3 regions of the Clostridium kluyveri DSM 555 genome follow, and region 1 is predicted to be linked to each of the others. Evidence: riboswitches for the same ligand, from Rfam matches in the RefSeq annotation. Region 1 holds a riboswitch; each other region holds the start of a gene.
The links. Region 1 has a riboswitch for S-adenosylmethionine ahead of CKL_RS14865 (ATP-binding cassette domain-containing protein). Riboswitches for the same ligand answer to the same signal wherever they lie in the genome.
Positions count from the first base shown of each region.

Region 2: it holds a riboswitch for S-adenosylmethionine, as region 1 does, so the genes downstream of both, CKL_RS10680 (O-acetylhomoserine aminocarboxypropyltransferase/cysteine synthase family protein) here and CKL_RS14865 (ATP-binding cassette domain-containing protein) in region 1, are expected to answer to the same signal.
Region 3: it holds a riboswitch for S-adenosylmethionine, as region 1 does, so the genes downstream of both, CKL_RS06435 (DUF2325 domain-containing protein) here and CKL_RS14865 (ATP-binding cassette domain-containing protein) in region 1, are expected to answer to the same signal.

Region 1 is NC_009706.1:3,103,115-3,105,388, forward strand. Features, by position in the region: gene CKL_RS14860 (methyl-accepting chemotaxis protein) at 1-519, shown strand, start outside; partial or broken gene CKL_RS14865 (ATP-binding cassette domain-containing protein) at 570-890, opposite strand; SAM riboswitch class I at 998-1,112, opposite strand; gene CKL_RS14870 (ROK family transcriptional regulator) at 1,709-2,274, shown strand, end outside.
Region 2 is NC_009706.1:2,219,070-2,221,343, forward strand. Features, by position in the region: gene CKL_RS10680 (O-acetylhomoserine aminocarboxypropyltransferase/cysteine synthase family protein) at 1-968, opposite strand, end outside; SAM riboswitch class I at 1,166-1,273, opposite strand; gene CKL_RS10685 (Ig-like domain-containing protein) at 1,544-2,274, opposite strand, start outside.
Region 3 is NC_009706.1:1,340,819-1,343,092, forward strand. Features, by position in the region: gene CKL_RS06425 (histidinol phosphate phosphatase) at 1-454, shown strand, start outside; gene CKL_RS06430 (DUF3788 domain-containing protein) at 537-944, opposite strand; gene CKL_RS06435 (DUF2325 domain-containing protein) at 1,043-1,327, opposite strand; SAM riboswitch class I at 1,460-1,570, opposite strand; gene CKL_RS06440 (metallophosphoesterase) at 1,678-2,274, opposite strand, start outside.

The DNA of each region.
Region 1 (2,274 bases):
AATTTGCTGGCCTTAAATGCCAATATAGAAGCAGTCAGGGCAGGAGAAGAAGGCAAAGGTTTTGGCGTAGTTGCCAGTGAAATAGGTGAATTAGCGAATGACTCAAAAAATACTATTAATGAAATGCAAAATATAACTAAAAATGTAATTAGCTCAGTAAAAGACTTATCCCACCATTCAAATGATATGTTAAAGTTTATGGAAAATGATATTGATAAAGATTATAAATTGATGCTTCAAATGATGAATCAATACAATGAAGATGCTCAGTCTATCCATAATATGATAGCTGATTTCAGTTCAAATACTAAAAATATATTTATATCCATACAAAGCATGCTTGAAGAAATTGATAAAGTATCCTCAGCTGCTGCTGAAGGTTCAAAAAATACTGAAGATATAGTACAAAAGCTAACCACATTATTACAAAAATCAAATGAAGTTCATGGAGAAGTTCAATACCTAAAAAATAGTACAGTAAAGCTTAACCAAATCATATCAAAGTTCAAAATTTCTTAATACTATATTGATGGCAAAATGCTTAAATATAAGCATTTTGCCCTATCTTATATAGTTAAATGTTCCATAATATTTTCTAATGCAGTTTTATTGTTAAAAAGATTATAACTTTGAAATACCATAGATGTATGCTTCCTCAATTCATGTATTTGCTTTTTAGTTATTTTTTCAAAGTCTATTTTTAATTTTCCTATTTCTATGGTACCCTTGTCTGGAATTTCCAAATAATTTATGCATCTTAACAAAGTCGATTTACCTGTACCAGAGGGGCCTATTATTGCAATAACCTCCCCCTTTTTTATCTCTAGGTTAATACCCTTTAAAACTGTAAGCTCATTAAACTTCTTGTATAGATTTTTAACTTTTATCATTTCATAAAACGCCCTCCCTTCAATTGGTTTAAATAATTAAAAAAGCTATTTTTCTTATTTAAGAAAAATAGCTTTTAATATCCCAAACTTTTATAAAACAGCCACTTTTCTCATCTTTCAGAGTATAAATTAACTCTGCAGGAATTAACACCGATACATATTGAAATAAATGCCGGTTGTTGGGTTTCATAGGGCCAGTCCCTCCGCCTCTCTTGATAAGAACCTAGTTTATTGATTTTTTTAAATTTCATTTTATTTATATTTTACACGTCGTAATACATTATACTAATTGTACTATAATGTGTCAATTATTAAATAACAAAAGCATAAGCTTAGCCTCTAAAATAAACTTATTGGAAAATAGACATAAAAAAAGTATTGACATTACTTAAAAATATATTTATAATACTACGTAATATTACTAAAACATATTAAATTCATTGGGATTTATCTTATATGAAAATCCCAAATAAAAATTAATAGAATTATATATCAATAAGCATGTACCATGTTTTAGTTGACCAGAAAAACTGGAAGCTAAATTTTAATCTTACATTTGTAAGATTAAAATTTAGCTTTTTTTAATTAATACATTGTGATTATTTTTTAAAATACTTTTTTCAAAAATGAAGAAAGTATTTATTAAAAATTATTACAGTGCAGATAACACATATAAATACATAGGATAAAAAGTCAAAAATCTATAAAAAAAATAGAGAAACAATATATTTTTGATACTATATTAAATTTTTTCAAAATACTTTTTCCAAAAACGAAAGAAGTATTTATTGAATTCTATAAGTGTAAGAGGTGTACTCATGAAAGATAATTCCAATGCATTAAAAAGTTTAAGCTTTGAAGAAAAAAAAATATTTAATTTACTTCAGAAAAATGGACGCTTATCTAAAAATAAAATTTCATCTAGGACAGATATTAAATTGACCACATTAAATTACGTTATGGAACCTTTAGAAAAAAGTAAAATGATAGTCGAGAGTTGTATAGGAGAATCTACAGGCGGAAGAAGGCCAATTTTATATGATATAAATATAAATGATTTTTATATTATAGGTATTGATATATCAATACTCTATACTCAGGTAGTTATTACAAATTTAAAAATGGAAATTTTGTATAAGGAACTATTTAATATGGATGATTCCTATACTCCTTGTGAAACTGTAAAAAAAGTAGTGGAAATCATTAACAGGGCTTATGCAAATCTAAACTTAAGCCATATGAAACTGTTAGGAATTGGAGTAGGATCTGTGGGGCCTTTAGATATAAAAAATGGTATTATAAAAAACCCTGTTGACTTCTTTGCAGATAAATGGACTGACGTACCTATAAAGAAAATGCTAGAGGAAAAATTAAAACACCCCGT
Region 2 (2,274 bases), 880 kb from region 1:
ACCCACTGAATTTTAGGATGATTCGAAAGGTATTTAGCTAGATTTAAAGCATTATATGAATGTCTTTCCATTCTTAAATGTAATGTTTCCAATCCCATATTTGTTAAAAATGCATTAAATGGAGCTGGCGCGGCACCAAATTCTTCAACTAAATTGGTTCTTAATTTTCCTGAGAAAGCACGTTTTCCGAATTCATTGACAAATATCACGTTGTAGGGACCAGTAGGAGTAGTATAATCCGGAAATTTTCCATTTGCCCAATTAAAGTTTCCTCCATCAATAATTATCCCTCCAAGGGACACTGCATGACCATCTGAGTATTTAGTAGTAGAATGAACCACTATATTTGCTCCATACTCAAAGGGATTTATAAGATAAGGTGTTGCTATAGTGTTATCAACGATAAACGGTATATCTAATTTTTTTGCCACAGAAGAAAATTTATCAAAATCCAATACATTAAGTCCTGGATTTCCTATGGTTTCCCCAAATATCAGTTTAGTATTTTCTGTTGCTGCCTCTAAAATCTCTTCTTCAGAAGCTGTGGGGTCTACAAAGGATACATTAATTCCTAATTTAGGTATAATTGTGTTAAAAAGGTTGTATGTGCCTCCATATAGGTTTGAATTTGCAATAATTTGATCTCCTGAATTTGCAATATTTATTATGGAATAGACCACTGCTGATTGTCCCGATGCAGTGGCAATTGCTTCAACACCGCCTTGTAATTCTACATATTTTTTTTCAAGTGCTGTCACCGTTGGATTTCCTACTCTTGTGTACAGATATCCTCCCTGTTTATTTAATGCTGTTACATCTGCACTCACTGCCGCTACATTTGCCACTTCATCAAAAGTGTCATATTTATATGATGTACTTTGAACTATTGAAGCTACCCTTGGATCACCTGACTTAGGCGAATATCCTCCTTGTACTGCTCTTGTTCCTATTTTAAATTTTTCACTCATGAAAATCTCCTCTTTTCTAAATTTAGATATACTTTCATAAAGTACTATATATAATAAAGAAGAGGCCAAATTCTAAATATCATAGAGATTACACTTAAAAAACTCTATGATAAATAAAATTTGACCTCCAGTTTGTCTAGCCAATCAAATAAAAAAACTTTCTACAGAGAAACTATAGAAAGTTATATTAACTGTTTCTCTCATCTTTCAGGTTTAACCTGCTGGAATTAGCACCATTGAATATATAAAAATATTCAGGTTGCCGAGTATCATAGGACCAGTCCCTCCACTACTCTTGATAAGAAATTTTCTTTTGAACTTTAATCATTAACTTTTAAATTTGTAGTTAATAATATACTTTTTTAATCATTTTGTCAATAGTAAATTAGAACATATCAAGTGATTCTTAGGTTTAGGTGGAGTTTGCTGTAGAGAACTGCTTATCTCCATCTAAACCTTAGAAGAACTTATCCAGGCGCGTAGCAGTGTTTATCTCCCACTTTGAAGAAGATGGGAGTATTAGCAATTCTAGCGTTCGGATAAAGAGACAGGATAGTAATTCCTGTCTCACATGTTTAACTATTCAACTTATCCCCTTCACTGATTAAAAAATCCTGGCATGTACTGCCTAACTCATCAAAGGACCATAATCCAGTAGAATTGAATTTATACCCAGCATAAGTTTCATAGTCATTGTAGTCCACATTATAGGTTTGTATTAAAGGATATATAGGCTTGTCTAGACCATAGTATTGGTAATCCTGAATCATTTTATCCATACATGCAGTGACCGACCATTTCATTTCTCCCCAGTAACACTGCGGAGCAGCAAAATCGCAATATTTATTGAAAACTGAATAAGGTATATCCTGGTGATAACTTGCTATTGGAAAAGTAGTATAGCCAATAATAGCATTAGGACATTTACTCCTTACAATCTGGCATATTTCTTCTGCTTGTTCTGTCTTACCTGACACCGCATCTTCAGGATCAAAAACATAATAATCGCTATTATTAAGGGCATCTACTATTATATTAGCTTCTCCTTCAACGTCATCAAAATGGTTATATCCCCAGGTACCTACTTTAAATCCTGCTTCTTTAAAATTATTGACATACTTTAAAAAATCCTCTCTAAAATTCATGCCTCCGCCAGAAGCCCTTTCCCCTTCATTATACTTAATACAAACATTAGCTATTCCCAATGATTTTAATTTGGATATTAAATTATCTATACCTCCATATGCATCCACTTCATTTTGAAGCTGCCATATCCATGCAGATGTAGAAGTGACACTTGATGGAG
Region 3 (2,274 bases), 1.8 Mb from region 1:
TTATTATGAAGATTATTATAGAGGAAAAAGTAAAAGAGAAGCCTATGCTAAGTATTTTGAAGTTATACTGGGTAATTTGGATAAATTTCAATTTATAGATAGTCTAGGGCATATTGATTATATAGCAAGATATGCTAAGTTTGAAGATAAGGAAATATACTACGGGGAATTTTCTGATATAATAGATGAAATATTAAATAAGGTGATAAAAGAAGGCAAGTGTCTGGAGTTAAATACACGAAGACTTGATAAGAACATATCAGTAAAGAATATGATAAACATCTATAAAAGATATAACCAGCTGGGTGGAAAATATATAACTATAGGTTCCGATGCCCACCAAATTGAAGCTATAGGAAGTAATTTCATGGCGGCAAGAGAAATTTCGCAGTTCTGTAATTTAAAAATAGTGTATTTTAAAAATAGATTGATGGAATATGATAAAGGTTTTTAGTACATAGAGTTTTATCTGCATAAAATAATAAATGTGTGCAATTAAAACATGTAATGAACTCATGGATATATGCATATATATTTTAAGAAACTTTCTTTTTAATGGAATTCATTTTTATAGCTATAATGGATTTTATATCCTCTAGATTTTTATTGCTTAAGATTCTATAGGAATATTGATTTTTCCATGCATCTTTATCTTCTAAAGATAAACTATCCAACTTATTGTATAGCTTATTTAATTGATTTTCACCAATTTGAATAATTACAGTAAACGCACCCTTTTCAAAGAAAACATAACATATATGTTTATTTTTATGGCAATATTTATAACACCATCCATGGTCACTTCCAAAACGAAATTTAAGTCTGATTGATAGTTCATAAGAATCAATCATAAATTGGTGTAGTTTTTCAAGATATAAAATACTTTCCTTTCCAATAGTTTCATATATATCATTTAATGATGGAATTATTTGTTTGTTAAGCATCCGTTCGTACACTTTAGCTTCACTCCTTATTATAAAATTAATCCACGAGTTTTAGATTAAAAGAACTTTAGGAATATTCTTTTAGTTTTACTTAACCTTTAATCAATAAATATGTTTTTTATGTTTTCTTCAATACATATCCATGAACGTTTTGAAAACATAATTAAAGTATGATTTTTTTTAGATTGTTTTTTTATTATCTCAGTCATACTGTGTCCTATAAAATCTGTAAGTACTAATACTACATCCGTATTTTTAGGGATTTCTATTTTCTTATCCCCTTTTTTTCTACCTGTAATGTGATTAACTTTATTAATTCCACATTTGTTCAGCTTATTTTTAATATTATCAAGTCTGTCCCCTCCTACAATTAAAATATTCATAAAAATCTCTCCTTCTTATAATATATAGATTAAAAGTATTTATAAACTTCTTTCCTATTCCAAATAGTTTAAGAAAAATTAAAAATAAAAACTCTTCTTGTAAGATAAGTCACAAGAAGAGTTCCTTCATGCTTCTCATCTTTCAGGTTTTATACCTGCTGGAATTAGCACCGTTGAATGATGAAAAATCATTCAGGTTGCTGGGCATCATAGGGCCAGTCCCTTCGCCACTCTGGATAAGAAGTTCCGTATTCAATTGAAAAAATGATAACAGATATATATACTGTTTGTCAATAGAAAAATAAATATTTTTATATTTTTTTAAATTTAAAGGAGATTAAAATATACCTCTACAAATCCTGCTGTGATACCAGTGTAATAACAACTAATTGGGGGCGATTATTGATTCGGACAGGAAAGAGGCTGTTTCCAAGGCCTCGGCTGACCACCATTTTAGTTTGGTTCTTTTCATATAGGCCCTCAGAATATTTGGGGAAGAAGCCTTGATTTGGTGCAAAAAGTCCCCCGACAAGGGGTAAACGTATCTGTCCCCCATGAGCATGACCACTTAAAACCAAATCAATTCTATTATCTGCATACACGTGAAACAATTCTGGTCTATGTGATAACAAGATTGTGTAGTGGCTGCTCTCATTTTTCATAGTCTTCAATTTTGCATCAATTATGGCTGCATTTCTTCCAGATAAATTGTAGTTTGTTGTAAAGGATGGATCATCTAATCCTAACAACCGAATAGAATCTACACCCCATTTGATTGTAGTACCTTTATTATTTAATGTGATAACTCCGGTTTCTGCCATGTGTTTTTTCAATTTTTCGTATTGGTGGATTCTTGATTCATGATTGCCTGTAACATAATATATCGGGGCTATATCCACAGCACCATTGATAAAATCCAGTGCTTTTTGAAGATCTGTATGTCTGGA